Regions from separate parts of the Pseudoalteromonas sp. CO109Y genome, predicted to be linked through region 2. Evidence: predicted binding sites of a transcription regulator. Region 2 holds the regulator's gene; the other holds the start of a gene.
The links. Region 2 encodes NrdR, which represses ribonucleotide reductase genes. Its sites were predicted from a motif close to AAACACNANATNTNGTGTTT; they were not measured.
Positions count from the first base shown of each region.

Region 1: a site for NrdR is predicted at 13,833-13,852, ahead of nrdA (class 1a ribonucleoside-diphosphate reductase subunit alpha). Genes of this name have one in related genera too.

Region 1 covers NZ_SGPD01000011.1:48,120-64,851, forward strand. The annotation lists gene sucC (ADP-forming succinate--CoA ligase subunit beta) at 162-1,328, shown strand; gene sucD (succinate--CoA ligase subunit alpha) at 1,328-2,200, shown strand; gene argA (amino-acid N-acetyltransferase) at 2,395-3,735, shown strand; gene EXT43_RS03040 (DUF3083 family protein) at 3,813-4,883, opposite strand; gene glnS (glutamine--tRNA ligase) at 5,112-6,779, shown strand; gene EXT43_RS03050 (TonB-dependent receptor) at 6,866-9,280, opposite strand; gene EXT43_RS03055 (YaeQ family protein) at 9,447-9,974, shown strand; gene yfaE (class I ribonucleotide reductase maintenance protein YfaE) at 9,971-10,243, opposite strand; gene nrdB (class Ia ribonucleoside-diphosphate reductase subunit beta) at 10,243-11,373, opposite strand; gene nrdA (class 1a ribonucleoside-diphosphate reductase subunit alpha) at 11,444-13,729, opposite strand; gene EXT43_RS03075 (HAD-IA family hydrolase) at 14,122-14,796, opposite strand; gene ubiG (bifunctional 2-polyprenyl-6-hydroxyphenol methylase/3-demethylubiquinol 3-O-methyltransferase UbiG) at 14,796-15,506, opposite strand; gene gyrA (DNA topoisomerase (ATP-hydrolyzing) subunit A) at 15,683-16,732, shown strand, end outside.
Region 2 covers NZ_SGPD01000024.1:186,457-203,188, forward strand. The annotation lists gene EXT43_RS09530 (S9 family peptidase) at 1-154, opposite strand, end outside; gene EXT43_RS09535 (HIT domain-containing protein) at 267-671, shown strand; gene EXT43_RS09540 (transporter substrate-binding domain-containing protein) at 735-1,484, shown strand; gene EXT43_RS09545 (Zn-dependent hydrolase) at 1,557-3,257, opposite strand; gene EXT43_RS09550 (HDOD domain-containing protein) at 3,550-4,392, shown strand; gene rdgC (recombination-associated protein RdgC) at 4,451-5,359, opposite strand; gene EXT43_RS09560 (HAMP domain-containing sensor histidine kinase) at 5,450-7,213, opposite strand; gene EXT43_RS09565 (response regulator) at 7,450-7,824, shown strand; gene thrA (bifunctional aspartate kinase/homoserine dehydrogenase I) at 8,052-10,469, shown strand; gene thrB (homoserine kinase) at 10,479-11,405, shown strand; gene thrC (threonine synthase) at 11,424-12,707, shown strand; gene EXT43_RS09585 (hypothetical protein) at 12,764-13,132, opposite strand; gene glyA (serine hydroxymethyltransferase) at 13,424-14,680, shown strand; gene nrdR (transcriptional regulator NrdR) at 14,789-15,238, shown strand; gene ribD (bifunctional diaminohydroxyphosphoribosylaminopyrimidine deaminase/5-amino-6-(5-phosphoribosylamino)uracil reductase RibD) at 15,241-16,380, shown strand; gene EXT43_RS09605 (riboflavin synthase) at 16,385-16,732, shown strand, end outside.

The DNA.
Region 1 (16,732 bases), on a different contig from region 2:
CTAAGCTGTGAACCTCGTTCACAGCTTTTTTTTTGCGCCTTTGGTCTAACTGGGGTTTTCATGTGGAGCCTTGGGATTTATACTAAGTGCGCAATTTGGGATAGCTGTTTATTTTGCATAAATATTCAGCTCTTTTAGTATAAAAAATTGGATAAAGCATCATGAATTTGCATGAGTATCAGGCAAAACAACTTTTTGCCGAATATGGTTTACCAGTTTCTCAAGGTTTCGCTTGCGATACACCTGAAGAAGCTGCAGCAGCTGCTGAGAAAATCGGCGGTGATATGTGGGTTGTTAAAACACAGGTTCACGCAGGTGGCCGTGGTAAAGCTGGCGGTGTTAAGCTAGTTAAAACAACTGACGAAGTTAAAGAGTTCGCTGCGAACTGGTTAGGTAAAAACTTAGTTACTTACCAAACAGACGAAAATGGTCAGCCAGTATCAAAAATTCTTGTTGAAAGCTGCACTGACATCGCTAACGAATTATACCTTGGCGCTGTAGTAGATCGTGCTTCTCGTAAAGTTGTTTTCATGGCATCTACTGAAGGTGGTGTTGAAATCGAGCAAGTTGCAGAAGAAACTCCAGAACTAATTCACAAAGCTGAGATCGATCCACTAGTTGGTCCTCAAGCTTACCAAGCTCGTGAGTTAGGCTTCAAACTAGGTTTAAACCCTACTCAAATGAAACAGTTCGTTAAGATCTTCATGGGTCTTGCTAACATGTTCAACGACTTCGATTTCGCTCTATTAGAAATCAACCCTCTAGTAATCACAGACGAAGGTAACCTTCACTGTCTAGACGGTAAAATCGGTGTAGATGGTAACGCGCTTTACCGTCAACCTAAAATCCGTGAAATGCACGATCCTTCACAAGAAGATGCGCGTGAAGCTCACGCTGCAAGCTTCGAGCTTAACTACGTTGCACTAGACGGTAACGTTGGTTGTATGGTTAACGGTGCAGGCCTAGCAATGGGTACTATGGACATCGTAAACCTACACGGTGGCAAGCCAGCTAACTTCCTAGATGTTGGTGGCGGTGCAACTAAAGAGCGTGTATCTGAAGCATTCAAGATCATCTTATCTGACGACAACGTTAAAGCTGTTTTAGTTAACATCTTTGGTGGTATCGTACGTTGTGACATGATCGCAGAAGGTATCATCGGCGCAGTTAAAGAAGTAGGTGTTAACGTTCCTGTAGTAGTACGTTTAGAAGGTACTAACGCTGAACTTGGTCGTGAAGTACTAGCTAGTTCTGACCTTAACATCATCGCTGCTGAATCACTAACAGACGCAGCTGAAAAAGTTGTTGCTGCTGCGGAGGGCAAATAATGTCTGTATTAATCAATAAAGATACAAAAGTTATCTGTCAAGGTTTCACAGGTGGCCAAGGTACTTTCCACTCTGAGCAAGCGCTTGAGTACGGTACACAAATGGTTGGTGGTGTAAGCCCAGGTAAAGGCGGTCAAACGCACCTTGGTCTTCCAGTATTCAACACAGTACGTGACGCTGTTGAAGCAACTGGCGCAACTGCATCAGTTATCTACGTACCAGCACCTTTCTGTAAAGATGCAATCTTAGAAGCTATCGATGCTGGCATCGAGCTAATCGTTTGTATCACTGAAGGTATCCCAACACTAGACATGGTTGACGTTAAAGTTAAGCTTGATGAAACTGGTGTTCGTATGATCGGTCCTAACTGCCCAGGTGTTATCACTCCGGGTGAAACTAAGATCGGTATCATGCCTGGTCACATCCACAAGCCTGGTAAAGTAGGTATCGTATCACGTTCTGGTACTCTTACTTACGAAGCGGTTAAGCAAACTACTGACGCTGGTTTCGGCCAATCAACATGTGTTGGTATCGGTGGTGACCCAATCCCTGGCACTAACTTCATCGACGTTTTAGAAATGTTCGAAAAAGACGAGCAAACTGAAGCTATTGTTATGATCGGTGAAATCGGTGGTACTGCAGAAGAAGAAGCTGCAGAATACATCAAGCACAACGTGACTAAACCAGTTGTTTCTTACATTGCGGGTGTTACTGCACCTCCAGGTAAGCGTATGGGTCACGCTGGTGCAATCATCGCAGGCGGTAAAGGTACTGCTGATGAGAAATTTGCTGCATTAGAAGCTGCTGGCGTAAAAACTGTACGTTCATTAGCTGATATCGGTAATGCACTTAAAGAGAAAACAGGCTGGTAATCAGTTCTAATCTCTTAAAAAAGGCTCGCTTATGCGGGCCTTTTTTGTATCTATCACATCCTTCTACCCGACAAGAAAATTCCAACCACAAATTAAGAATAATAATGCTTTATTTGTGAATATAAATTCTCTACACTTGTGGCTTGTATATCTGTTTTCATTAAAACACTCGACTTTAATAAGGTAAATATTACGTGCGTACCACAGAATTGGTAGATGGATTTCGCCAGTCAACCCCATACGTTAATGCTCACCGCGGTAAAACATTCGTTGTTATGCTTGGCGGAGAGGCGATCGATCAGTCTGGTTGTCGCAGCATCATCAACGATGTCGCGTTATTAACTAGTCTTGGTATTAAGATTGTTTTAGTGTTTGGTGCTCGCCCACAGTTTAACGCAGCGCTTGAACAAGTTGGCATAACTAGTCAGTTTCATAATGAGATACGTGTAACTGATAACGCAACATTTGATGTAATTAAAAAAGTTGCGGGTGCAATGCAGTTCGATATAACCGCGCGTTTATCTACGTCTTTAAGTAGCACCCCAATGTCTGGCTCATTTTTAAATGTGGTGAGTGGTAATTTTGTTATTGCTCAGCCTTTAGGTGTTGATGAAGGTGTTGATTATCATCATTCAGGTAGAGTGAGACGTATCGATGTTGCGGGTATTCGCCACCAGTTAGATAACAACGGAATTGTTCTGCTTGGGCCAATAGCGGCGTCTGTTACAGGTGAAAGCTTTAACTTAACTGCTGAAGAAATTGCTACGCAAGTAGCTCTCAAACTACGCGCCGATAAAATGCTTGGCTTTTGTAAAGAAGCCGGTATTTTGGATGAAAATGGTGAGGCGATTGCAGAGCTAATGCCAAATGAAGCTGAGCAGCTACTAGTAAACTATCGCAAGCAACCTGACTCATGTGTAAGCGCAACCGTATTCTTACAAGCTGCAATTGATGCTTGTCGAGGTGGCGTACATCGTTGCCATCTTGTTAGTTACAAAGAAGATGGCGCCTTATTACAAGAGCTGTTCTCTTTAGATGGTATTGGTACACAAATCGCACCACAAAGCTCTGAGCAATTACGAAGTGCAAGTATTGCTGATATTACCGGAATCATTAACCTTATAAGACCCCTTGAACAGCAAGGTTATTTGGTGCGCCGTTCTCGTGAACAGCTAGAAATCGAAATTGAACAATTTACGGTTATTGAGCGTGATGGTCTTATTATAGCGTGTGCGGCTTTGTATCCGTTTGCAGATGAACAAGTGGGGGAGTTTGCAAGTTTGGCTGTTCACCCTCAGTATCGAGATGCCGATCGCGGCAGTTATCTACTAAGGTTTATTATTAATAAGGCTAAACGTGCGGGTTATTCGCATTTATTTGCACTCACTACACGCAGCATTCACTGGTTTTTAGAGCAAAGTTTTGAAATAGTGACAGTTGATGAGCTACCTGCGAAGAAAAAAGCGCTTTATAACCATGAACGCCGCTCTAAAGTATTGCGTCTAGATTTAACTAAGCTAGGAAATAAGAGGTGACGCATGCGTCACCTCTAATATACCCAAACCACCCCAAGGTGCGAGTTTCTGCATCTTGAGGGGGGTTGGATATACTCTTAATATTGATAGTTAATGTGCTGATAAAAACGCACGCGTAAATCTTGGCGAGTTGGATTAAATGCCAGCTCGTCAGTAACTTCATTTATCGCACTTTGCACTTGATTCATAAACTTACCATAACCAATGTCATGCTTGTCTTTATCGGCTGCGGCAATCACAAAATGTAGTGAATCTACAAGTTGATCTGCATCCCAATACTGTTGTAATTGCACCTGCTCAGAGCTGCAATCAAAGGTTAGCTTTTGCAGTTCGCTGTTACTTTGTGCGTTATCAATATTGCTATTACGAACAATAGGGCGGGTACCGTTAGCGATGAAAGCGCCGAGTGTTAATCCGCGTTTATCACATGCTCTTTTGAATGCATCAAAGATGTATTGATAAAACTGCGTGTAATTCTCTTCATTCAACATATGTTGAAATTGCGTCTTAATGGCGCGAGTAACCGGAATTGAAAACCCAGCGTATGTCATCTCACTGTGTTCATTTGGCAAATGACATTGGCGAGACTGATATCGTGGATATAAGCTACGTAATTTATAGCCATAGCTTTCTTTGTGACCTTTTGCTTTAGCAAATAAATCATAAGTTAGATGTTGGTGGTCACGAATTTTAAGAGGTGGTTGGCCGCTTAGTAGTTTTTCTTGTAGTGAGTTGATCACTCTTTGCACATTATGATGAAAACTAGCCGCATGAGCGCGAATATCTTCACCAGTCGCTAAGAATAATAAACGAATTTTTTTGCATTTTTGCTCACCATCAGCAAATACATTATGTGCTTCATGGTATTGTGGGTTATAGAAAAACAAAATTTGCTTAGCGGTTTCTAAGCTATATGCCTCATCATGGTAACGAACCACTGGCAGTTTATCGTTGGCGATTAGGTGTACATTATGTAATTCATACTCATCACATAGTGCAAATAACTCCCTTGCAAGACGCTTATAAGCACAGCTCACATTGGTGAACTGGGCAAAAAACTCATCAGTAGGTTTAAATTCAACTAACACATACTGGTTTGCACGTGCTGAGCTTGGAATATAGACTCGATGTTGATTGAGCGAAGCCATCTTTTTTCCTTATTGGTAGTGAAACTGACGGCACTATATCGCTAGTCAATGATCATTTTATTGCGTTAGAACAATTTTTTTACCGATTTTGTCGAGTCTGTGAACTATGTATTCAACAATCGACGTAATATCTTCAATAAACATGATGCAACCACTGTATGTTAGGGTTTGTTTTTGTAATAATGCATTAGTTTTGTCACCATGCAATATTCAGAGGATTATGCTCCTATGGCGGAAATTGAGAATCGCCCAAGTAACTTTATTAGAACGCGTATCGACGAAGATCTAGCAAGCGGTAAGCATGCGACTACACACACGCGTTTTCCACCTGAACCAAACGGTTTTTTACACATTGGTCATGCAAAGTCTATTTGTTTAAATTTTGGTATCGCCCAAGATTATCAAGGTCTTTGTAACTTACGTTTTGATGATACGAATCCAGAAAAAGAAGACATCAACTACGTAAACTCGATTAAAGAAGATGTGCAGTGGTTAGGTTTCCAGTGGGATGGTGAAATTAAATATTCATCTAACTATTTCGATGCGTTATACGGCTATGCTGTTGAGCTTATCGAAAAAGGCCTAGCGTATGTGTGTTTCTTATCGCCAGATCAAGCCCGTGAATACCGTGGTACTTTAAAAGAGCCGGGTAAAAATAGCCCATACCGTGATACGCCAGTTGAAGAAAACCTAGCGCTATTTGAAAAAATGCGTAATGGTGAGTTCAAAGAAGGCGAATGTGTACTGCGTGCTAAAATCGATATGGCAAGCTCATTCATGGTATTGCGTGATCCAATTTTATACCGTGTACGTTTTGCTCATCACCACCAAACAGGTGACAAGTGGTGCATTTACCCAATGTACGACTTCACGCACTGTATTTCAGATGCGATAGAAGGTATTACACATTCATTATGTACGCTTGAGTTCCAAGATAACCGTCGCTTATACGATTGGGTATTAGATAACATCAGCCTTGAGTGTCATCCGCAACAAATCGAGTTCTCACGATTAAATCTTGAGTACACCATTATGTCTAAGCGTAAATTAAACGACTTAGTGGTAAATGGTCATGTTGAAGGCTGGGACGACCCACGTATGCCAACGATTGCTGGTTTACGTCGTCGTGGTTATACACCTGCATCAGTACGTGAGTTCTGTTCTCGTATCGGTATCACTAAACAAGAGAACATGGTTGAAATGGGCATGCTAGAAGCCTGTATCCGTGAAGACCTAAATGAACATGCACCTCGTGCAATGGCTGTTCTTGATCCTGTGAAGATTGTTATCGAAAACTATGACGCAGATAAAGTAGAGACGTTATCTGTTGCTAATCACCCGAATAAAGAAGAGATGGGTCGCCGTGACGTACCTTTCACTCGTGAGCTTTATATCGAGCGTGAAGACTTCCGTGAAGAAGCAAACAACAAGTTTAAGCGTTTAGTTCTTGATAAAGAAGTACGTTTACGTGGTGCTTATGTAATTAAAGCTGAGCGCGTTGAAAAAGACGAAAACGGTGAAATTACGACTATCTTCTGCTCTTACGATCCTGAAACTCTGGGTAAAAACCCAAGTGATGGCCGTAAAGTTAAAGGTGTAATTCACTGGGTATCAGCAAGTGAATCTATCACAGCTGAAGTTCGTTTATACGACCGTTTATTTAACGTGCCAAACCCAGCGGCAGCAGAAGACTTTAACGCAACACTAAACCCAGAATCACTTGTGGTTCTTGAAAATGCGAAAGTTGAGCCGTCACTTGCAAATGCACAAGCAGAGCAGGGCTTCCAGTTTGAGCGTACAGGTTACTTCTGTCGTGATAGCAAAGCAGAAACATTAGTATTCAATCAAACTGTGGGTCTTCGTGATTCATGGGCTAAGATTGAACAAAAGGGCTGATAGCTAATCTATTTAGTTTCTATGCTTAATAAAAAACCCTTTCACTTTAAAAGTGAAAGGGTTTTTTTTATAACTATTAAAAGCGATTAGAAATAACCGCGAATACCCAAGCTGAAATTACGACCTGGTAGTGGTGCTTTTTCTTTAATGAATGAGCTGTGTACGAAACCAAGTTCATCAGTTAAGTTGTCAACATTGATGTAAAGCTGTGTATCAACAGGACCTAAGTCAAGTTGGTAGTTAGCTGATGCATCAAATAGGGTATAGCCGTCAGTTTTTGTCTCGTAAGCAGTAATGTCAGACTGCTCAAAATAATGAGTACCTGTTAGGCTAAACTTCCAATCAGACACTGTGTACTGTAATTCAGAACCCAGTTTATTAGCCGGAATACGCGGTAAGTAACCTTCATCATCTTTTAGCTTAGCCGTTGTTGAATCACCAAACACTTTAACTAGCGCACTTGGCGTCACTTGATAATGTACGTCAAATTCAATACCGTATAATTTCGCATCTTTACTTGTGAATTGGTAAACCGCCATTGCATCTTCATCTGCATCAGCTGCTGATTCTAAGCCATGCTCTTCGTCGAAAACTAAACCGGTATTTTGCTGGTAGTAGTAGTTTTCAATGTCGTTATAGAAGAAGTTAACTGTGTAACCAAAGTCACCAATAAAGCGGCGGAAACTTAAATCAAAGTTCGTTGCAGTTTCTTGCTCGATATCTTCTGGCTCAAAATGAATTTCGCCATCTTCAATATGATAACCAAGGCCTAGCTCGTAAGTACCTGTTGAGATATGAATTCCGTTTGAAAGTAATTCAGCACTTAGCGGCGCACGTTCTGAACGAGATACACTCAAAGCAACACTTTGACCTTCTTGATATTGCCAAATTGCACCAGCAGATAAGCTCAGGTTTGTGAAATCTTCACTGTAGTTAATGATTTCAGCTTCTTCTTCGTCATGGTGCTCTTCTTCCTCTTCATGATCGTGATCATGATGGTGCTCAGCCATGCTTACAGCAGAGTCGATTTGGTAATCTTCAAGGCGTGCACCTAGCTCAACGGTCACATCACCAAACTGGCGCTCTTCAAGAACGAATAACGCGTTTGTTTTAGTAACACTTGCTGGCGTAAAGGCTTCTTCACCATCTGCATCATAGTCAGACTCAGTGTAGTGATAACCAGCCATACCGTGCCAAAGGCCTAACTTGTGCTCAACGGTTGCACGTGCTTCGGTTGTTTTGTTTGTAAACACCGTGCCCACTTCACCATCTTCAATTTCAGCGTGTTTGTAGTCTGTGTAGCCAACGCGTAGTGAGATATTTTCAATCCAGTTATCATGAAGTGCATAGCTCATGTAACCTTGCCAGCGGTCTTGCTCTAGCTGTGCAAATACCGATTCTTCGTGCTCTTCTTCACCTTCATGTTCGTCATGATCTTCCTCTTCTTCATGATGATGATGCTCATGAGCAGGAATACCGTAATCTGTTTCGATGCGGCCGAATGACACACCTAGCGTTAGGTGATCGCCTACGTAACTCGTACCAAAGTTAACTGTTTGGCTATCGATAAAGGTGTTTTCTACGCTGTTAGCTGTTTCGTGTTCTTCATGCTCTTCACCTTCATGCTCCTCGTGCTCTTCATGTTCCTCAGGAAGCTCGAAGTTTGGCGTGTCATAATCGTGACCTTTGCGCTTTGTACCATCAAAATGGAAGTTGAAACCATCATTACCGGTTTCAAGTTTTGCAGCATAGGTGTTGGTATTTGATACTGTATCGTGTGTGTATTGTGCAGCACCGGTTAAAGACTCAATGTTATCGGTAGGAATACGGTTATCAACAACGTTCACCACACCACCGATAGCGCCAGAGCCATAAAGTAGGGTAGCAGGGCCGCGAAGTACTTCGATTTGCTCTGCTGCTAGGCTGTCATTTGATGTTGCGTGGTCAGGGCCGATACGAGATGCATCACTGCTATCAAGGCCATTTTGGGTGATCTTCACACGCGGACCATCTAAACCACGAATAATAGGGCTTGATGAAACTGGGCCAAAGTAGCTAGCATTAACGCCCGGTAAACCTTTTAGTGTTTCACCTAATGTCGGTTTTGCTTTGTTTTTTAACTCATCGCCGGCTAAAACATTCACAGGCGAAATCATTTCAAGACTATTTTTATGAAGTGCTGATGCATAAACAACAACAGTTTCAACTGATGTTGGTGTAAGCGTAACCACAACATTTTGGTCTTCGGCATTAATAGCAACACGCTTATCGATGAAATTGTTTTTACTGATGTGAAGCTGACCTTTACTGTCTACATCAATTTTAAACTGACCTTGTTTGTCAGTGACAACGCTTTGTGATTTGCCGTGTACATGTATTTCAGCATTGCTGATAGGTTGTTGGTTTTTATCTAATACTTGACCTGTGATCACAGCAGCCATTGTTGATTGAGAAAACAGCGCAGCGGCAACAGCACTAGAAAGAATTGAAACTTGTTTCATCATTACTACTTCTAAGTTTGTTGTTGATTGTGGTGATATAATATAACACCGCAACTTTTTAACTGCAATAACGTTATACTATAACTTTACCTATACCTTAACCCTAAGTCGCGATTTTAACACCATACACTATACTTAGACTGTTACACTGAGATGGCCAAATCTTATGTCTGATAAAAATAGGGTATTTAAAGCAAATTTCACCATTGCTGATTTAAGAGAGCACCGCAATCATAAAGAGGTGTTTACCACTGCTTGTGATCGTCGTGAAAGCTATCAACACTTTGTACTTAAACTTTTAAGTTATTGCTTATTTTCACACAACGAAACAGCCATATTGAATGCAAGGTTCAGTCATGGTGAACCAGATGTGTCAATAAAAGCGCTTGATGATCATTATCAAACATGGCTTGTTGTTGACCAACCAGATATTTTACAGCTCAACAAAATCGCTAAGCGGGTCGATGAACTATGGGTCGTGACAACCTTAAATAACGACTGGCTTAAAGAAAATGAGCACCAGTTGGAACTTATCAATAATGGTCATTTAATTGCATTTGATAAAAATTTCATTGAGGAGTTAGCGGGTCATCTAACTAAAAACTTACAGTGGGATGTTACGATTGATCAACAAATGGTGAGTGTGTCAGATAAAGAAAATTTCTACCAAACCAGTGAGCTTATTTGGCATTAAAGCTCTATTGTTACCTTTCCATTGGGTTTACTGCAACACAGCAATACTTCGCCTGTTCGAACGAACGCAAGCGGTTCTTGATTGTAGCTCACATCACCTTCAACTAATTTTGCACGGCAAGCGCCACAATAACCTTCACGGCATTGGTAGGGGACATCTATTTTGTTTTGTTCTAGGCATTCAAGGAGAGATGAACAGCCAGAATCAAATTCAAGATTCTGGCTGTCTGTTCCTGCAAGGATAACCTCTGCAGTTTTGTTTGAGCTCATTACAGGTCGAAGTCACCAAAGTCAGATGCATCAACTTGAGAGTCAATTTGACCAACAAGGTAAGAGCTGATTTCAGCTTCTTGTGGAGCAACTTGAACGTTGTCTGATACTAACCAAGAGTTGATCCACGGAATAGGGTTACTCTTACTTTCGAACTGTGCAGGTAGGCCTACTGCAGTCATACGTGCATTAGTGATGTATTCAACGTATTGGCATAAGATATCTTTGTTAAGACCAATCATAGAACCATCTTTGAACAAGTATTCTGCCCAATCTTTTTCTTGTTCTGCTGCTTCAACAAACATCTGAATTGCTTCTTCACGACATTGTGCTGCAACGATTGCCATTTCTGGGTCGTCTTTACCTTCTTGCATAATGTTCAAGATGTGCTGTGTACCAGATAAGTGTAACGCTTCATCACGGGCGATTAGCTTGATGATTTTTGCATTACCTTCCATTAATTCACGCTCAGCGAAAGCAAATGAACAAGCAAAGCTTACATAGAAACGAATCGCTTCTAAGATGTTAACCGACATCATTGCAAGGTAAAGTTGCTTTTTAAGGTCAAATAAGCTGACTTTAACTTCTTCACCGTTGATCACATGTTTACCTTCACCATATAGGTTGTAAACAGAAATCATGTTTATTAAATCATCGTAATACTTAGTTACCGCATCAGCACGCTCACTGATTTTCTCGTTGCTTACGATATCGTCAAAGATAAGTTCAGGAGATTGCGTAACGTTACGGATAATGTGTGTGTATGAACGGCTGTGAATAGTTTCACTAAATGCCCATGTTTCAATCCAAGTTTCTAGCTCAGGAATAGACACAATAGGTAGTAACGCAACGTTAGGTGAACGACCTTGCACACTATCAAGTAGCGTTTGATATTTTAAGTTGCTTAAAAAGATGTGCTTTTCGTGCTCTGGTAACGCTTGGAAGTCAAGACGGTCTTTACTTACATCAACTTCTTCAGGACGCCAAAAGAACGAAAGTTGCTTTTCAATTAGCTTTTCGAAGATAGGGTACTTTTGTTGGTCGTAACGTGACACGTTTACCGTTTGGCCGAAAAACATCGGTTCTTGTAATTGGTTATTATGATTTCGGCTAAAAGTTGTATATGACATAGTGATTTCTCAAAAAACAGTCAGGACAAAGCGGGCTAATGAGCCCGCTTTTGTTATGTTATTAATTTAATTAGATTTTACAAGCGCCGCCTGCACAACCGTCATCTTCTACCTCTGGTGTTAACTCATCTTGAGAGTCTGATGCACCATCACGTGTGTTGTGATAGTACAGGGTTTTAACACCAAGTTTGTACGCAGTCAGTAGGTCTTTTAATAGCACCTTCATAGGTACTTTACCGCCTTCGTACTTAGATGGATCATAGTTAGTGTTTGCAGAGATCGTTTGGTCAACGAATTTTTGCATAATACCAACCAGTTGTAGGTAACCATCGTTTGAAGGAATATCCCACAGTAGCTCGTAGTTATCTTTCAGATTTTCATAATCTGGCACTACTTGCTTTAAGATACCATCTTTACTTGCTTTAACGCTGATATGACCACGTGGTGGCTCAATACCATTTGTTGCGTTAGAGATTTGCGATGATGTCTCTGAAGGCATAAGGGCAGATAGCGTTGAGTTACGCATACCGTGCTCTTTAATGCTTTCGCGTAATGAATCCCAATCTAAGTGAAGAGGCTCATCACAGAACTGATCTAGGTCACGTTTGTAAGTATCTGTTGGCATAATGCCTTGAGAATACGTTGTCTCGTTAAATTTAGGACACGCACCACGTTCTTTCGCTAACTCATTTGACGCTTTCATTAGGTAATATTGAATTGCTTCAAATGTTTTGTGAGTTAGGGCATTTGCGCTGCCATCTGAGTAACGCTTACCATTTTTCGCTAAGTAGTACGCGTAGTTAATAACACCAATACCTAGCGTACGACGACCCATGGTCGCGTTTTTAGCCGCAGGAACAGGGTAGTCTTGGAAATCAAGTAAGTTATCAAGGGCACGTACTGCAAGTTCAGCAAGCTCTTCTAATTCATCAAGTGATTCAATTGCACCTAAGTTAAACGCCGACAGCGTACAAAGTGCAATTTCACCTTCTTCATCCATTACATTGCTAAGTGGCTTAGTTGGTAATGCAATTTCTAAACATAAGTTAGATTGACGAATAGGTGCCACAGTCGAGATGAACGGGCTGTGCGTATTACAGTGGTCAACGTTTTGTAAGTAGATACGACCTGTGCTCGCACGCTCTTGTGCAAACATTGAGAATAACTCAATCGCCTTAATACGTTTTTTACGAATTGACTCGTCTTGTTCGTATTTGATATATAGCTCATCAAACTTTGCTTGATCTTCAAAGAACGCATCGTATAGACCTGGTACATCTGAAGGGCTAAATAATGTGATGTAATCGTCTTTGATTAAACGGCTATACATTAATTTGTTGAACTGCACACCGTAGTCAAGGTGACGTACACGGTTATCATCAACACCACGGTTGTTCTTAAGAACAAGTAGGTTTTCAACTTCTAAGTGCCAAAGTGGGTAGAACAACGTTGCTGCGCCGCCACGAACACCACCTTGTGAACAGCTCTTAACTGCTGTTTGGAAGTGCTTATAAAACGGAATACAACCTGTGTGGTACGCTTCGCCGTTACGAATAGGGCTACCAAGCGCACGGATGCGACCGGCATTAATACCAATACCTGCACGTTGTGAAACGTATTTAACAATCGCAGACGATGTTGCATTAATAGAATCTAGGCTATCACCACATTCAATAAGTACACATGAGCTGAACTGACGTGTAGGGGTACGTACACCAGCCATGATAGGTGTAGGTAATGAAATTTTGAATGTAGATACTGCATCATAAAAACGCTTGATGTAATCAAGGCGTGTCTCTTTTGGATAATCAGAGAATAAGCTTGCAGCAACTAAGATATATAAAAACTGTGCACTTTCGTAGATTTCACCAGTAACACGGTTTTGAACTAAATACTTACCTTCAAGTTGCTTTACAGCAGCGTAGCTGAAGTTTAAGTCACGGTTGTGATCGATGTAAGCATCTAACTCGTCAATTTCTTGCTCGGTATAATCAACAAGTAGATGTTGATCATAACGCTTGTCTTCAACTAATTTCGTGATGTGATCGTATAAGCGTGGTGGCTCAAATTGACCGTACGCTTTTTTACGTAAATGGAATACAGCTAAGCGAGCAGCTAGGTATTGGTAATCAGGCGTATCTTTAGAGATCTGATCAGCTGCAGCTTTGATGATTGTTTCATGAATGTCATCGGTACGAATGCCGTCGTAAAATTGAATATGTGATTTTAATTCAACTTGTGAGACAGACACATTCTCTAGACCTTCTGCGGCCCAAGCGATCACGCGATGGATCTTATCTAGATCAAGTGACTCTTTACGGCCGTCACGTTTGCTTACAGATAGCTGTTGGTTCATAGTTTTGCCTGTATTCCTTGGGAAATTATAGTTGTAAAGACAAAGGTATTCTTTATGTAATTATTATTATTAAACGCCAGGGTGATCTAATTGAATAACATTTAGCCACAATATCTGGTGTTGTTTAAATTGCAGATCACAAGATAGTGTGGTCTGCGCTGTTTTGCAAGGGATAGAATTGCCCCATTTTGTGGATAACTATTGGATAAACGCATTGTGTTAGTGACCATTAACCTTTGAACATTCATAGACGACGAAATTTGTAGAAATCAACAAAAGATCCAGAAAATTTACCGTTTTTAAAAATAAATTTTGACTGATTTTTTTATCATCAATGAATGCTCAAAAGTAAATCAAATCACAATATATGGTGTTTCAGTTATCAAATAACACTATATATGGTTAAAACCATCAATCGGCGTTTGCCAATTGAAATCCGCTTGCCAGCCAAGTGCGGCATCTACACTGGGTATATAACCCCATAACGCTGTTGCGCTGTACATATTGGCCGCTTTTGCAGCTTGAATATCACGTTCAGCATCACCGATATACAAACAACGGCTCGGATCAACGTCTAAGATCTCAGCGGTGTGTAATAGTGGATCCGGTGATGGTTTTGACACTGCTAATGTATCGCCACTCACAACCGCCTTTGCATCACGCAAAGAGGGAATAGCTTGCACTAAGGGCTCAGTTAAAAAGCCGGGCTTATTAGTCATAATGCCCCACTTAATATTGTTTTGCTCAAGTGCAATTAAAAGCTGTTCTATGCCATTGAAACATTTACTGTGCACAGCAATATCTTCGGCGTAGTAGTCAAGAAGCTGCTGACGCAAGGCGAGTTGTTCAAGTTCAGGCCATTTATCACCAAAGCCCACTTCTAATAATGCATTTGCACCGTTAGAAGCTGCAGGGCGATAAACATGCTCAGCAACAGGCGCCACATTGGCATCTGCTAACACTCGGTTTAATGCACCACCTAAGTCATCCGCGGTATCGAGTAGTGTGCCATCTAAATCAAAGATAAACGCATCAAAATCGATAGAGGGTGCTTGCACACCACTCATCAGGCTAGTTTCTCAAAGTGCAGGATGTAATTAACACTTACATCATCATTTAAGCTGTACTGCTTAGAAAACGGGTTATAGTGAAGGCCGGTACTGGCGCGTACTTTTAATCCCGCTTCTTCTGCCCATGCAATAAGCTGTGCAGGTTTGATAAACTTTTTATGATCATGTGTACCTTCAGGTACCATTTTCAAAAGCTTTTCAGCACCGACAATAGCAAACAAATAAGCTTTTGGTGTTTTATTTAATGTTGAAAAGAATACATCGGCGCCCGGTTTAGCAAGCTCAGCGACAGCACGAATAATAGAAGCAGGGTCAGGAACATGCTCAAGCATTTCCATACAAGTCACTACATCAAAGCGAGCAGGGTGCTCAGCAGCAAATTGCTCTGCAGGTACTTTTATATAATCAACAGGTACGCCTGTTTCTAAACTATGTAACTTAGCAACGGTAAGTGGCTCTTGACCCATATCGATGCCGGTTACTTTAGCGCCCATACGCGCCATACTTTCACTTAAGATGCCGCCACCACAGCCAACATCTAAGGTTTCCTTATCAAATAGGCCGCCTACTTTATCAGCGACAAAATCCAAACGTAGAGGATTTATTTCATGAAGGGGTTTGAACTCTCCGTCGCGGTCCCACCAACGTTCTGCGATGGCTTCAAACTTTGCAATTTCTGCATTATCTACATTTTGATGCTCGGTCATAAAAAACTTCCTCGTTAATCTGAGGCCATTATATAGGGGGAAATTAATAAATCGCAAAGATTTAGCGCCTGTAAATCTAAATAAATTGTGATAGCATGGTCTGGAAATAATAACTAAAGCTCTTAAGACGGCGGTTTGCCTCTTAATGAGTCAATACTGAAGGAATGTGAAATCAAATGACTGATCTCGCCAATGAAATTCTGCCAGTCAATATTGAAGATGAATTAAAAAACTCCTACCTTGATTACGCAATGAGTGTAATCGTAGGACGTGCATTGCCAGACGTACGTGACGGCTTAAAGCCAGTTCACCGCCGCGTTCTGTTTGCAATGAACGAACTCAATAATGATTGGAATAAACCTTACAAGAAATCAGCACGTGTTGTTGGTGATGTAATCGGTAAGTACCACCCACATGGCGACAGCGCGGTATATGACACTATCGTTCGTATGGCGCAGCCTTTCTCATTACGCTACATGCTTGTTGATGGCCAAGGTAACTTTGGTTCTGTTGACGGTGACTCTGCGGCAGCAATGCGTTATACGGAAGTCCGTATGGCGAAAATGTCACATGAATTATTAGCTGATTTAGAAAAAGAAACGGTTGATTACGTACCTAACTACGACGGTACTGAGCAAATTCCTGACGTATTACCTACTAAAGTACCTAACTTATTAGTAAATGGTTCTTCAGGTATCGCGGTTGGTATGGCGACAAACATTCCACCTCATAACTTAACAGAAGTTATCAATGGTTGTTTAGCGCTTATTCAAAACCCTGATATGTCAATTGCTGACCTTATTGAATATATCCCAGGTCCAGATTTCCCGACTGCGGCGATTATCAATGGTAAAAAAGGCATTGAGCAAGCGTACTTAACCGGCCGTGGTAAAGTATATATCCGTGCTCGCGCTGAAATCGAAGTTGACGAAAAAACCGGTCGTGAAACAATCATCGTTCACGAAATCCCTTATCAAGTTAACAAAGCTCGCCTTATTGAAAAGATTGCAGAGCTTGTTAAAGATAAGAAGATTGAAGGTATTAGCGCACTACGTGACGAATCAGATAAAGACGGTATGCGTATCGTTATCGAAATCAAACGTGGTGATGTTGGTGAAGTAATCTTAAACAACCTATATGCACAAACTCAGTTACAAACTGTGTTTGGTATGAACATGGTTGCACTTGATAACAACCAACCTAAGTGTTTCAACTTAAAAGAAATG
Region 2 (16,732 bases):
TGCCATCTGGAGAGAATTTAAGTTGTACAGGCGCTTTACCTGCTAAGCTTGGATCGTCAAAAATACGTTCAAGAGTGAGTGGTTCAGCGGTCACACTGAATGCTGTTGCCACCACTGGCAAAGCAAGTGAGAGAGATTTAATTTTTTTTAGCACAGGAGTACCTTCGCTCGAATAAAAACTGCCACGATGGTAATGGTAAGCTTAGGCAACTGCAACAAAATGCTATAAAGTAGGGTTTGTTTACCCAATATCAAAGGATTTATTGATGAAAAATACTGATACGCCGTTTTCTTTGGCCCCAGAACTACAACGCGACTGCATTGAGCTTGCTGATTGGCCACTGTGTAAAGTATTGCTGATGAATGATAGCCAATACCCTTGGTTTATTTTAGTGCCAAGAGTCGCTGGTGTTAAAGAGATTATCGACCTTTCTGAAGAGCTACAAATTACCTTATTACAAGAGTCGGGCAAACTGAGTAAACTATTACAACAGGTGTTCAACCCAGACAAACTCAATGTAGCAGCACTAGGGAATATGGTACCGCAATTACATGTTCATCATATTGCGCGTTTCACAACTGATGCAGCTTGGCCAACACCAATTTGGGGTAAATTACCAGCAGTACCTTATAGCGACGAACAAATTGCCGCATTAAAAGCGCATTTTTAAACTGTTTGTTCTAGCAAGATTGGACTAAGCTAAATGGATGATGCACGAAGGGGTACAGAATAAATGAAACACACAGTGTTTGCCGTGTTGCTTATTCTGAGCTCTTTTTCATGTGTGGCTAAAAGTTACTATTTTGTCGGTAGCCACTTTCCAGCGATTTTAGAGCAAGACCAACAAGGCACAGTGGTTGGCTTAGGTGCCGATATAGCACACGAAATTTGCAGACGTTTAGGGCATGAATTGGTAATTGATATCATGCCACTAAAACGTGCTCTAAAAATGGTAGAGCAAGGTCAGGCTGATGCCATTATTGGTCCTTACAAATCCATTATACGTCAGCAGTATATGCAATTTAGTGACTTGCCCTTTTACGAAGACCCGATTGTTTTATATACCAAAAAGAACAATGATGTGACTTGGGTTGGAAACTTTGCCAGCCTTCGTAAAGATATTATTGGTACAATTCGAGGTTGGAACTATGGTCCTGAATTTAAGCGTAACGAGGCAAATTTATCGCTATCTGAAGTGGGTAATGTGCGGGCTAGCTTTTTACAATTGATGCATAACCGAGTTGACTTAATTCTTACCCATCCTCGGGCTGCAAAGCCTGTGATCGACAGTTTAGATATAGCAGATAAAGTAATTATGTTATCGCCGCCGGTGACGGTTAATCAGGGCTACTATGGCTTTAGTAAACAACGCGAACTCGATGAATTTATCGATGCTTTTAATGCCGAGTTTCAAAAAATGCTGATCAACGGGGATATTGTAGAACTAAACTCCAAATATGGTTTGAACTTCGTTGCACACTAGTCGTGTTTTACTCGATTTCAGGCAACAAAAAACGCTGCAATTGCAGCGTTTTTTGTTAGAGAAGAATAAGGCTTAAAGACCTAATACTTCTTTACCTTGTTTGAAAGTAACATCAACAGGGATGTTAGCTTGGCTTAGTTTTTCTAAGTCTTTAGCTAGTTCAGCTTTGATGTCGCCATGAGTTGCGATTAGCTGATCAACTTTTTGGTAATCACCGTCACCTTGAATAGTAAGGATTAGGTTAGATAGTTTCTCCATTGCTTGGCTCATTTTCTCCATGTTAACGCTGTATAAGCCGTCAGCATTTTTAGAGAATGCACCTTCTTCAGCGAAGAAGTTAAAGCGGATCATGTTCGCTTTACCGTGTGCGCTTGATGCACCAAAACGCACTGAGCGGAAGATACCAGCCATAAAGGTGATGTAGTAATCTTCTAACGTACCGTCAGTGATCTCGCCTTTCTTAAGTAATTGCTCAACCATGTAAAGGCCTAAGATATCCGCTTTACCTTCTTCAAGGGCACTTGCATGCTCTTGCAATGATTGGCGAACAGTTCCTTTACCAGTAATGGTGTTTTTAATACCTAAACCGTGCGCTACTTCGTGGAACATAGTGTTTGCGAAGAAAGCATCAAAGGTAATGTGTTTACGCTGCTCAGGAACAATTAGCTGCTCTGAAATTGGCACTAAGATTTTATCGAATTTAGCGCGCATTGCGTTTTTAAGCTGTAAACGACGAGTGCCTTTTTCTAGCTGAACTTGTTCATCATTTGGCAGGTTGATAGCAATTGTTTTACTACCTGCATTTGAGTGGCCTGCGTAATAAACAACATCATAAGCATTAAGGTCAGCATCAGAGCCAGGGACTTCTTGCTTGTATTTTTCGTCTACAGGTAAACCTTTTTGTAGCTCAGGTAAGAAAGCGGCAAATTTAGCTAAACGCTCGCTCCATGCTAAATCTTTAATTAATACATAAGATTCATACGCTGCACGGTAACCAAATAATTGATCTTCATAGGTTTCGATAGGGCCAATAACCACGTCAATTGGGTTATTTTTCATATCCATCCACGCAAAATCAGATGGTTGGAAGTCATCACTTACTAGTGCGTCTGCGCGCATGCTTAGGTAGTTAGCAAATTCTTTATCATCAGCCAATTTACTTGCTTCGCGTAATAAATTAGCTGCTTTTTCTAGCTCTTGTGCGTACTCAACCGAGTAAGCCACGCTATAAAGAAGGCCTTTTTCATCGCGCTTGATCACTGAGTAAAGACCGGTTTTGTCATCAACGATTGCGTTGTTTAATTCTTCTTTTGTGATATCGCTCGGGTAAAATTCAGCGCCTAAAGGCTTTTCTTCATAGCCTGACAAGAATACTTGGTCACCGTTTAAGCGATCCCAAGGGCCGTAGTTGATATCTGCAAACTTCTGAACTTTTTCATCATTAATTTTTGCTAAGAAAGCGTCTTTGCTCTCACCAAATGCTTGGCGCCAAAATAGCTCATCCATGATTTTTGAGGCATCGATTAACTTGCCAATCATTTGCTTCTGGTTATCGCTTAAGTGGCTAAGATCAGAAGTAAGCGTAAAGTCAGTGTAAATGTCTAAGCGGCTTTTCTCAGCATTGATAAGTTGTGGGTTGTTTTGTTCAGTAGTTTGCTTTGTTTGCTCTGCAGCAGGCTTAGTTTGAGAAGTGGTAGCTTGCTGGTCAGAACATGCACCAAGGAAAACAGCACCTGATAAGATAAGTGCTTGGCTAATTTTATTTAATGTCATTTTTTTGCCCGTTAAAAAAGTGAGAGTCATTGCTTAGAAAACAAAAAGTCTATGCATTAAAGCAAACCTGACATATATATGGCAAGTTTACAGCACTAGAAGCAATATTTATTTATGAGTTAAAAAATATAAAAAATATAAAAAATATAAAAAATATAAAAAATAGATAATTTCTGTGAATTTCTTAACTTTAGCGCTAAGTTAGACAATACTAAAACTATAACTAATCTAATAATGTCAGTCATTAGTCTGTCTTTGTTTAGGCGGGCTAACCCAAGAGGATGGCACACATATGTCAACAGAAAATGCATTACTGACCATATTGGTCGACAGAATAAATAATGACACTTTAGTGTTACCCACCTTACCCGAAGTTGCAGTGAAGGTGAGACAAGCCGCGGATAACCCCGAGGTAAACTTGATGGATATGGCAGATGTCATCTCTCATGATCCGGCATTATCAGCACGAATGATCAAAGTCGCCAACAGTGCATTTATGGGGCGCTCAGTTAAAGTTACAAATCTACACCAAGCTGTAACACGAATTGGCCTGCGTCAAATTAAGAACATTGCAACTGCAATGGCAATGGAGCAGCTGTTTGTATCGCATAATGAGCTTATCAAAGGCTATATGGACAAGGCATGGCAGAAAACCCTCAAAGTAGCATGTCACTCAATTACCTTGATGGACTTCTTCTTACGCAGAAATAAGCATACATCATTGAATCGCGACACAATTACCTTAGCGGCATTGGTTTATAACATTGGCGTACTGCCCATTTTAACAGAAGCTGAAAAGCACCCCGAGGTGTTCGCAAACCCAAGTTTCCTTGCTCATGCCATTCAAAAGCTGGGTGGTAAAGTAGGTGGCGCAATTATGCGTGCTTGGGGCTTTACTGATGAGTTTGTAGAAGTAGCTGAAAGCTGGGCAAATCCAAACTATCGTCCAGAGCATATTTGCTATGTTGATTTTATTCGTATTGGCGCGATTTTAGAAGGGATCTTACAGGTTTCTGATAAGTCTGCGGCATTGCAAACTTACATGGACAAAGGCGTGATTGAATCACTAGATATGTTCAGTGACGATGAATATAACGATATGCTTAATGAAGTAAAAGCAATTTTTACTGAATAATAGCAACAAAAAGCGCGACTTAGTCGCGCTTTTAAATTAATTAACTCTCAGATTAATTTTATAAATCTTCTGCGTCGCCTAAGCCTTGAGTCAGCTCTTCTAGCAATTGCTTAATTTCTTCTGACGCTAAGATAAAGTCAGCATCAAGTTTTACTGCCATATCTTCTTTTGGAATGTCGGCGTTTTCTTCTTTTAATGTTTCTGAGTAGCTTAAACGCTTAATTGAACCATCGTTTTGAAGCATGAACTTAACGCGTTCTTGCCAATCAAGAGCCAGCTTAGTTACGCGCTTCCCATTTTCTAAGTGTGATTTTACTTCGTCACACGATAAATCATGGCCTTTTAATTTAACCTGAGCGCCACTGTCATCGGCTTCTTCAAGCTCTGCATCGTTACCGATAGAAAAGCCTTCAGGGGTACTGAAATTAGTTAACCAGTCAGTTAAAAATACATCTAAATCGTAATTCGCAAATGCAGGTACGACAGGTAACGTGCCAAGTGATTTACGTAATAGGGCTAAAAGCTCTTCTGCTTTATTAAAGCTTGCGCTGTTAACCACAACCCAGCCATTCTTTTGATCAATAAACGCAAACTGTAGGCTCGATTTTTTGAATGCTTGAGGTAGTAAAGTGTGCAGAATATTTTCTTTTAGTTCGTCTTTTTCTTTTTTCTTTACTGGGCGGTTTTCTTCCGCTTCGATTTGCTCTACTTTCTCTGCAACCAATTCGTTGATAACGGCAGCTGGCAGTACTTTTTCTTCACGTTTAGCACATACTAAAATGCTGTCTTGAGAGAAATGAGATAGGGTTTGACCATGCTTACCAAAGGCTTTTGTCCAACCAAATGTTGAAAGCTCTTGGCCTGTACATGAGCGGAACAGATCTTGTTCTAAGGCTTTGTCGAAGTCTTCTTGAGCGTATGAAACGTCTTGTTTAAAACGGTAACAGATAAGGTTACTAAACCACATAATTAGGCTAATCCTTTCAATAAATTTGCCCAATCATAGCAATAAAAAACTGATGCCGAAATGAATCATTTCGGCATCAGCGCTAATTGCTTATGAGTTAAACATTGAAAGTGGTTTTGGCATGTTTTTCGGAAAACTAATATGGTAGTGCAAGCCTTTACCGACTTCGCTTGATACCTCAATATCGCCACTCAGGGTTTGTTTAACGAGGTTAAAAGTAATATGTGTGCCTAAGCCACTGCCGCCTTGGTCGCGCTTGGTTGTAAAGAATGGGTCGAATAGCTTTTCTAACTGCTCTTTTGATACGCCATTACCATTGTCTTTAAAGTCGATAACGACTTCGTCATCTTCTTCTTTGATAACAATATCAATGATGCCACTTTCAATTCCTTCGAAACCATGAATGAGTGAGTTCATAATCAAGTTTGTGAAAATTTGACTAATCGCACCCGCAGGCAGGTTAAGTGTTAAATCATCAGGGCAATCTAAATTAATATGATGCGATGTTTTCTTTAGCTTTGGATGGAGTGAGCGGATCACTTCACCTAAATACTCTTTAAAGTTAATGGTACGTACCGCTTCACTGGCTTGGTCCACTGCAATTTGCTTAAAGCTTGCAACCAGCTCAGAAGCTCGGTCTAGGTTACTAGTCAGTAGGCTAGTACTTTGCTTGGCGTCATTAATAAACTCTTCAAGCGCTTTTGGCGATAGGGTTTTTTCTTTATATGCCGCTTCAATTTGGTCCAAGCGTTCTTGTAGGAATGACGTTGCAGTAACACCAATCCCAATAGGTGTGTTTACATCATGAGTAATACCCGCGACTAAGCCACCTAAAGCAGCCATTTTTTCTGAGCCAACTAAGCGTTCTTGCGCCATATTTAGTTCATCAAGGTAGCGTTGTAACTCAGTTTGCTTGGTTATGAGTTCTTGTTCAGTTTGTTTACGTAAATCAATTTCTTCAGTTAGTGTCAGCTTTTGTTTTTCTAGCTCGTATTTTTGTTGCTGCAAGTCCATCATCGCTTGGCTTAAGTTTGAAGTTTTGCGAGCTACTTCTTGCTCTAACTGTAAGTTATGTTGGTCGAGCTTTTCGTTGCTTATCAAAAGCTCTTTTTGCGTATGTTCGAGCTCTTCACGGTAAAGTACCACCTTATCAATTAAGCGGTTGAAAGACTCTTCCATTACTTTTAATTCGTTGTGCTCAACAGTTTTGATCTCGATATGGCGGCCTTCTAGGTCGTTTAGTTCAAGATCTTCAATTTGTTCTGTGAATTGTGCCAATGGCTCGGTTAAGCGCTTTCTAAATGCAAGTAAGAAAAGAATGATCAAAAAGGTGGTTTTGATCATCGCATTACCAATTAAAAAGTAGATAGAAATCATGATGCGGCTAAAGACCACTTCACGACTTGAAAACAGGGTTACATCACCTACTTGGGTTGTTTTACCTGAAAATTCAAAAATGAGAGGGAATGTGTAACCGAATAAGCCTGATGGCGTATCTTCGATAATCGCTTCTTCTTGCACTAACTGTTGACTGTATAGCTCGTGAATATCTAACGAACGACCTAACTGAGAGAGTACCTCGCCGCTATCATCACGCACAATAATACCCTCGATCATAGGGATTGCCAGCAAGCCTTCAGCCGTGGTGATGGTTTGTTTATCGTTCAGTTCCCAAATAGCGCGGGTTAAACTGCGGCTAAATGTTTTTTGCAAAGTCGTTAATTCGTCGCGAATGTAATCTTTGGTATTAACGTACTCAGCAATAACTTGTCCACAGGTCACTACAAAAGTAAGTAAAAAGTAGACTGAGAGTACATTTGTTAATAATTCTTTAGACAGGCTTTTTTGTAGCATGGAATATCCATAGCTCCTTGGTGACAATTGTAATACATTCAGCTAGTTCTAAAGTTAGCTAATAAATGGTTAAAAAGAAATAAATATATCCTTTTTTACTGGAACATTTATAAATTGTTAGTAAATTTTGAAAAAACTTGCCCTTACTGCGCTTGAAAAAGTGTGTTATAAATTTATTCCATCTTTAATTTAGCCTTTTTTGATGTTGTATTTGCTACAGCGAAGATTTTTATTTCATGAATAATCCTAATTTTTCAGTACTGGTCTGTGATGATTCAAATATTGCCCGTAAGCAGGTAGTACGCTGTTTAGGGGATTGCTTGGATGCAGATGTTCAACAAGCCACTAATGGCCGCGAAGCTCTTGCCTTATTGCGCGAGCAAAACTTTGATCTATTGTGCTTAGATTTAACCATGCCAGAATTGGATGGTGTTGCAGTGCTCGAAACAATCAAAGCAGAGAAAATAGAGTGTTTTGTTATAGTGATTTCGGCTGATATTCAGGCTGAAATGAAACAAAGAGTAGTAAAATTGGGTGCTATTGACTTCATTGATAAACCGATAGATCTTGTGCGACTAAAAGCAACTTTGCATAAATTTGGTATTCACTAATCTTTTATATAACACAAACGCATAATTTATCTTTTCTTTAAGGGTTGACAGGCTGGCTACATTTAAGGCAGTCTACAGGCTATGAAAACATTTAATCACGCAACGACCATTATTATTACAACCATCATCCTTACGGGATAGTGGCATAGGTCGGTGCAACAAAATTATAGGCCTGTGTTCACTAGAACACAGGCCTTTTTCGTTTATGGAATGAGGAAACATAAATAATGCGAGTATTAAAATTTGGTGGGTCGTCCTTGGCCGACTACGCATGTTTGCAACAGGTAGCTCAGTTAGTCAAAGAAGAATTACGCGATGAAATGCTGTTAGTGCTGTCAGCACCAGGTGGCATGACAGATTCATTAGTAGCATTAGCAAGCGCTGCAGAGCAGGGGCAAAATTTTAGTGAGTTATGGCAAGCATTGGTTGCGCGCTGTGAACAATTAAAAGCTGCTGTTGAAGCTGACTTTGGTCAGGTAGCAAGTTGGCCTGAATTGAGCGAGCTTAAGAATAAACTAGATGGTGTTGCACTTTTGAAGTGTTGCCCAGACCAAGTACGTGCTTATGCAATCAGTTTTGGTGAGCGCGTAAGTGTTGCCTTGATGGAGTGTATGCTTAAAGACAGTAATGCTCGTTATTTAGAAGCGACAGATTGTATAGCTTCAGTGGGTGGCTACATTGATGCTGAAGCTGACTTGGCCGCAAGTAAGTTACGTTTTCAAGCAGCATTAAAAGCGGCACCGAGCACAATTTATATCATGCCGGGTTTCACTGCTGCCAATGAGCAAGGTGAGCTAACAACACTTGGTCGTAATGGTTCAGATTACTCAGCAGCCATTGCAGCAGCATGCCTAGAAGCTGATGTATGCCAGATCTGGACTGATGTTGACGGTGTTTACAATGCTGACCCGCGTTATATCAAAAAAGCATCTAAGGTTGATTCGTTATCTTATAAAGAAGCAATGGAGCTTTCTTACTTTGGTGCGAAAGTATTGCACCCGAAAACGATTTTACCTTGTGCTAAAGCAGGCGTGCCGTGCGAGATTAAAAATACTCATAACCCACGTGCAGAAGGTTCAGTGATCAGTAACGACAGTGTATCGAATGATCCAGTTAAAGCGTTATCAAGTTTACAAAACCTCGCTATGTTAACGGTGTCTGGCCCAGGCATGAAAGGTAAAGTTGGCATGGCGTCAAAAGTATTTAATGCACTGGCGCACGACAATGTTTCAATTGTACTAATCACTCAATCTTCGTGTGAATTTAGCATCAGTTTCTGTGTGCATGAGAGTGACCTATCTCTTGCTTTAGAAGCATTACAAACTGCTTTCGAATTAGAATCACAAGCCGGTTTAATCGAACCAGTACAAGTACAGCGTAACCTTGCGATTGTTACTCTAGTTGGCGATAACATGCGTGCGCACAAAGGTTTAGCGGCTAAGTTCTTTGCTTCATTAGCTCAAGCGCAGGTTAACATTGTTGCTATTGCACAAGATTCGACTGAAAGCGCCATTTCAGCGGTTATCGACGGTGAACTGTGCAACGACGCAGTAAAAGTGTGCCATGAGAACTTCTTTACTCACATTCCTTCAATCGATGTGTTTTTGCTTGGCTGTGGCTTAGTGGGCCAAGAGCTTATTCAGCAGTTAGAGCGTCAACAAGCATGGCTTGAAAAACGTAACATCAAGCTGAACTTGTACGGTGTTGCTAACTCAAGACAGCTTTATCTAGATAGCGAAGGTATTGCTTTTGATGGCTGGCAAGACAAACTAGCCGAGTCAGAGCAGGCATTTGATTTAAATCTGGTTGAGCAATTTGTTAAACAAAACCATTTAATTAACCCTGTGATTGTAGATTGTAGCTCAGCCGATAAGCTAGCTGCGCAATATGTTGATTTCTTGAATGCCGGTTTCCATGTGGTTGCGGCAAACAAAAAAGCCAATACTAGCTCGTATGCTTACTACCAAGATTTAGTAGCAGCAACACAAAAGAATAACCGTAAGTTTTTATACGAAACAAACGTAGGTGCAGGCCTGCCGGTTCTTGATAACTTGAAATCATTATTTGGTGCCGGTGATGAGCTTATTAAGTTCAGCGGTATCTTATCGGGTTCATTATCGTATATGTTTGGTGCGCTACAAGATGGTTTATCTCTTAGCGAAGCAACATTAAAAGCAAAAGAAAGTGGATTTACAGAACCAGATCCGCGTGATGATTTATCAGGCACTGATGTTGCCCGAAAACTACTGATCATTGCTCGTGAGTCGGGTCTTGAGTTAGAACTTAGCGATATTGAAGTTGAATCAGTTTTACCAAAAGGGTTTGCAGAAGATGATTCTGTAGCAGATTTCATGGCAAAACTACCATCTCTTGATGCACAGTTTAACGACCGCATTCAAAGCGCTGCAAGTGAAGGTAAAGTACTTCGTTATGTGGGCACTATTGAAAACGGTCAATGTAAAGTAGGCATTGAAGCCGTAGATAGTAGCCATGCTCTTTACGATATCCGTGACGGTGAAAATGCATTGGCAATCTTAAGTCAATATTATCAACCACGTCCGTTTGTGATTCGTGGTTATGGCGCAGGTGCTGAAGTAACGGCTGCAGGCGTATTTGCTGATATCTTAAAAACGTTAACACGTTAGGAGCTGGTGATGATCCGTGTATATGCACCCGCTTCAATCGGGAATTTTGCTGTCGGCTTTGATGCGCTAGGTGCCGCGCTGGCACCTATCGATGGTACGTTATTAGGTGATGTTGTAGAGGTGAGTGCCGCTGAGCAAGATACTTTTGTATGCTCTGGCGACTATGCCCATAAACTGCCAGCTAATGCTGAAGAAAACTTGGCTTATCAATGTTTAATTCATTTTAAAGAACACGTTGCACCAGCTATGCCAGCGGTAAAACTTGAGCTTAAAAAGAACCTACCAATTGGCTCAGGTTTAGGTTCAAGTGCTTGTTCTGTGGTGGCAGCATTTGCTGCCCTTGATAAATTTGCCGAAACCAACTTATCTCAAGAGCAACTTATCGAGTTGATGGCTGATTTTGAAGCTATTGTTAGTGGCGGCCGTCATTACGATAACATCACGCCGTGTTATTTAGGTGGTTTGCAATTAACTGGTGAACTCATTCCGAACAAGTCAATTTCGTTACCCGTTGATAATCAGTGGTATTACGTAGCGGCTTTTCCAGGTTTTTCACTGAATACTGCAAAAGCGCGTTCGGTATTGCCAACGCAATTATCAATGCACGACAGTGTTGAGTTTGCACAGCGACTGTCTGCATTTAGCAGCTTACTGCTTACTGGTCGCTTTGATGCTGCGTTATCAATTATGACAGATGAAATCGCTGAGCCACATCGCGCACCATTAATCCAAGGTTTTGCTGAAGCTAAAAGTGCCTTGCCAGAGCTTGGCGCAGAGATTGTCAGTATTTCTGGTGCTGGCCCAACATTATTTACCGTGTGTAAGAGTCTTGAAGCTGCTCAAAAGTGTGCAGCTTGGCTGAATGATAATTACGTAAATGAACAAGGTTTCAGCCACATCTGTAAACTTGATCAGCTTGGCACACGACAGCTTTAAAGATTTTAAGGAATAAACATGCAATTACATAATTTAAAAGATGAAACACAACAGGTGTCGTTTGTAGAAGCGGTAAAAACGGGGTTAGGGCGTAACCAAGGGGTGTTCTTCCCTGAAAGCCTAACGCCAATTCAAGACATTGATGCATTACTTGATTTAGACTTTGTTAGCCGAAGCAGTAAGATTTTATCGCACCTAATTGGCGATGAACTACCTGCCGATACCGTTGCACAGATGGTACAAAATGCATTTAACTTTGATGTGAAATTGGTTGAAGTAGAAAAAGATATTTATTGCTTAGAGCTATTTCATGGCCCAACGCTTGCGTTTAAAGACTTTGGCGGCCGTTTTATGGCTGAGTGTCTTGCACAATTTAACCAAGGCGAAAAAGTCACTATTTTAACAGCAACATCAGGTGACACAGGGGCTGCAGTTGCTCATGCATTTTATAATAAGCCAAATATCGATGTCGTGATTTTATACCCGAAAGGTAAAATTTCACTAGCGCAGCAAAAGCTATTTACAACGTTAGGCAATAACATTCATTGCTATGCTGTTGATGGTAGCTTTGATGATTGCCAAAGCATGGTAAAGCAAGCTTTCTTAGACGATGAAGTTAAACAAAAGCTAGGTCTAAATTCTGCTAATTCAATCAACATCAGTCGTTTAGTTGCTCAGGTTTGCTATTACTTTGAAGCCATTGCTCAATTACCTAAAGAGCAGCGTAGTAAAGCGCATATCTCAGTACCAAGTGGTAACTTTGGTAATGTGTGCGCTGCGATGATCGGTGCTGTGCTTGGTATGCCAGTAGCGAAACTAAGTGCTACAACTAACCAAAACGACACTGTGCCACGTTTCTTACAAAGCAAAGAGTGGGCACCGAATGACACGCTTGAATCGTTATCGAACGCTATGGATGTGAGTAAACCGAATAACTGGCCACGTGTTCAGTTTATGTTGGATAACAAATGGTTTAGCTATGATGACTTTTATTCAAGCTGTGTTGGTGAAGAAGAAACAAAAGAGGTGATGAAAAAAATTCATCAAACGGGTTACATCGCAGAGCCTCATACTGCAATTGCTTATCAAGGCTTGAAAGAAAATCTAGCAGATGGCAGTGCAGGTATCTTTTTAGCGACTGCACACCCAGCTAAATTTAAAGACAGTGTAGAAGAAATTTTAGACATCGAACTGCCTATGCCAAAACCGCTCGCTGATGCGCTAGCAAATGAGTGTTTGGCTGAAGATATTAAGTTTGATTATCAATTACTTCGAACTGAGCTGTTAAATAAATTAGCATAACCTTGATTATAGAGCGGCTAAGCCGCTCTTTTTTATGCTGTCTTTTAATAAAGCCCTCAATGAAGTAACGAATGGCTATGACGGTTTAAAATCCGCATGCTTAGAATGACCCCTGCCGAGATACACAGCAAAATACTGATCACCGAAACGAGTTCATTTTGCGTCCATTGCATCAAGGTGAATGCCGAAATAAAAATGATAAAAGGTTTAAATTCATAGTAATAGCGACGTTTTCTTTGCTTGACTCGCTGGCTTGAATGATCGGTTCTTCTGGCTTCAGAACGCATCCGCCAAATGTTAGCACCTAATAAAAATAAGATTACACCGATTAATGTAGGCACATAATTATTGGCTAATGTGATACAACTGATGCCGAGAAAAAAGTATCCGTAGGGGACTAATTCGTATATTGGTTTAGCTAACATGTACTTATACCATCCTTGATATTGACTAGTTATATAAGCTTAGTTTGCCCTAATAAAAACGCAATTTAACAGTGCGATTTTTTGTTTAAGTAACATTTTAAATATCTATGAAATATTTTAAATTTATAAATTTTTGTTATGTATCAATAAAAAAATATCATTATTAAAACACTGTGAAATAAATTCAATCCCTGTTTAAATATGTTCATCTTTACAAGATAGGCAAAAGTGCGTTTTAAGCGTACAATACAGCCTTCAAAAAACACCATACACGTTGCCTTAGGAGACCCCATGTTAGAACGTAGCATGAATATTTCGGATTTCGATCCAGAGTTATTTGCAGCCATCAATAAAGAGACGGCTCGTCAAGAAGAGCACATCGAACTGATCGCGTCTGAAAACTACTGTAGCCCACGCGTACTTGAAGCGCAGGGTTCTCAGCTTACCAACAAATATGCTGAAGGTTACCCAGGCAAACGTTACTATGGCGGTTGTGAGCATGTTGACGTTGTTGAGCAATTAGCAATTGACCGTGCAAACGAATTATTCGGCACAGATTACGCTAACGTTCAACCACATGCGGGTTCACAAGCAAACGCAGCTGTTTTCCAAGCTCTTCTTCAGCCGCACGATACAGTACTAGGTATGAGCTTAGCTCATGGTGGTCACTTAACTCACGGCTCACACGTTAACTTTTCTGGTAAAACGTACAATGCAATTCAATACGGCCTAAACGACGAAACAGGCGAAATTGATTACGCTCAAGTTGAAGCACTTGCATTAGAGCACAAGCCAAAAATGATCATCGCTGGTTTCTCTGCATACTCAGGCGTTGTTGACTGGGCTAAATTCCGTGAAATCGCTGATAAAGTAGGTGCATACTTATTCGTAGATATGGCTCACGTTGCTGGCCTTATCGCAGCAGGTGTATACCCAAGCCCAATCCCTCACGCACACGTTGTTACAACAACAACTCACAAAACATTAGCAGGTCCTCGTGGCGGTCTAATCGTTTCTGCATGTGGTGATGAAGAGATCTACAAAAAGCTAAACAGCGCTGTTTTCCCTGGCGGTCAAGGTGGTCCTTTATGCCACATCATCGCTGCTAAAGCAGTTGCTTTCAAAGAAGCATTACAGCCAGAATTTAAAGCGTACCAAGCACAAGTTGTTAAGAACGCACAAGCGATGGTTGAAGTACTGCAAGAGCGTGGCTACAAAGTTGTTTCTGGTAAAACAGACAACCACTTATTCCTTCTTGACCTAATCGATAAAGATATCACAGGTAAAGATGCTGACGCTGCACTAGGTAACGCAAACATCACTGTAAACAAAAACTCAGTACCAAACGACCCACGTTCACCGTTTGTAACGTCTGGTCTTCGTATTGGTTCTCCGGCTATTACTCGCCGTGGTTTCAAAGAAGCTGAGTCAAAAGAGCTTGCTGGCTGGATCTGTGACGTACTAGACAACATCAACGATGAGTCTGTACAAGCAGAAGTAAAAGAGAAAGTTAAAGCTATCTGTAAAAAATTACCAGTTTACGCTTAATTACGGGTTAAACCGTAATTAAGATAACAATAGCGTTGTTTTTTGCTATTATAAAGGCCGCTTACTAAGCGGCCTTTTTTTGTTTTTTATAAACGGAAGTTGAACCCTATGCATTGCCCTTTTTGCACCGCAAAAGATACTAAAGTAATTGATTCTCGACTAGTTGGCGGTGGTCACCAAGTGAGACGTCGACGTGAATGTAACGAATGCCATGAGCGCTTTACCACTTTTGAGGGCGCTGAGCTGGTGATGCCAAGAGTCATCAAGCAAGATGGTAGCCGCGAACCATTCAATGAAGACAAGTTACTGAATGGCTTGCATCGCGCTTTAGAGAAACGCCCAGTGAGCACTGAGCAGGTCGACGAAGTCGTTAACATCATTAAATCTCAACTTCGTGCTACGGGTGAGCGTGAAATCTCTAGTCATTTAATTGGCGAGTGCATCATGGAGTCACTAAAGAAACTCGACAAAGTAGCCTATGTGCGCTTTGCATCGGTTTATCGTTCATTTGAAGATATTCGCGAGTTTGGTGAAGAAATCGCTCGTTTAGGTGATTAATCATGTCGTTTACAGAGCTTGATACGGCTTACATGGCGCGTGCCATTGAGCTTGCTAAACAAGGTCGTTTTACTACGACGCCAAACCCGAATGTTGGCTGTGTTTTGGTTAAAGATGGCGAAATAGTCGGTGAAGGGTTTCATCAAATCGCAGGGCAGGGCCATGCTGAAGTGAATGCCTTGGCTGTAGCTGGCGACAACGCGAAAGGCGCCACTGCATATGTGACTTTAGAGCCTTGTAGTCATTATGGACGCACCCCGCCTTGTGCCGAAGGTTTAAAAGCCGCGGGTGTTAGCAAGGTCATTGCCGCTATGGTTGACCCAAACCCTGCGGTGAGTGGTCGCGGCCTACAAATTTTAGCTGACGCCGGTATTAGCGTTGCATCTGGTTTACTTGAGCAACAAGCGCGCGATTTAAATAAAGGTTTTTTAAAGCGTATGGAATCTGGATTGCCATATGTGACTTGTAAAATGGCATGTAGTTTAGATGGTAAAACCGCGCTAAATAACGGCCAAAGTAAATGGATAACAGGCCCTAAAGCGCGCCAAGATGTGCAAGCATTTCGTGCGCAAAGCTGTGCTATCCTAACCGGTGCAGACACCGTTATTACTGATAATGCCAAACTTAATGTCCGTGTTGATGAGTTGCCATTTACCATGCCAACCTCGTTGCCTTTGCGCCAACCAACCCGAATCATTATTGACTCACAAAACAGGTTAACGCCTGAGCTTACGTTATTCAGCATCGAGAGCCCGGTGATAATTTTTACCACTTCGCTTGATAATCACACCAAGTGGCCTCACTTTGTTAAACACGAAGTGGTGCCAGCAAATAACAATAAAGTTGATTTATCGGCGGTTTTAAAGCGTCTTGCTGAACTACAATTTAATCATATTTGGCTCGAAGCGGGTGCAACCCTTGCTGGGGTGTTCGCAGAGCAAGATTTAATTGACGAATACATTGTTTATATTGCCCCTAAGTTAATAGGTGATATGGGCAAAAGCTTACTAAACTTTGCAGAAGTCACCATGATGAGTGATATCACTGAACTGACCTTTACTGATACAGTGATGATTGGCGATGATATTCGCTTAACAGCGATAAAAGCAAAGCAAGCCACAGACATTGAAAATAAAGAGTAGCACTATGTTTACTGGAATTATTGAAGCAACAGGTAAAATTGTTGAACTAACACAAAAGCAAGGTGATCTAGCTATTCGTATTCAAAGCCCTAATTTGGATATGAAAGACGTCAAGCTCGGTGACAGTATTGCCACCAATGGTGTGTGTTTAACGGTTGTCGCTAAACATAGCGATGGTTTTAGTGCTGACTTATCAAACGAAACAATCAGCTTAACTGGGTTTGCACATTATAAAAAAGGTCAAACAGTTAACCTCGAAAAAGCCATGCAACCGGTTTCTCGCTTAGGTGGGCACTTAGTGTCAGGCCATGTTGATGGTATTGCGACTGTCGAAAGTATTAGTCCCAATGCT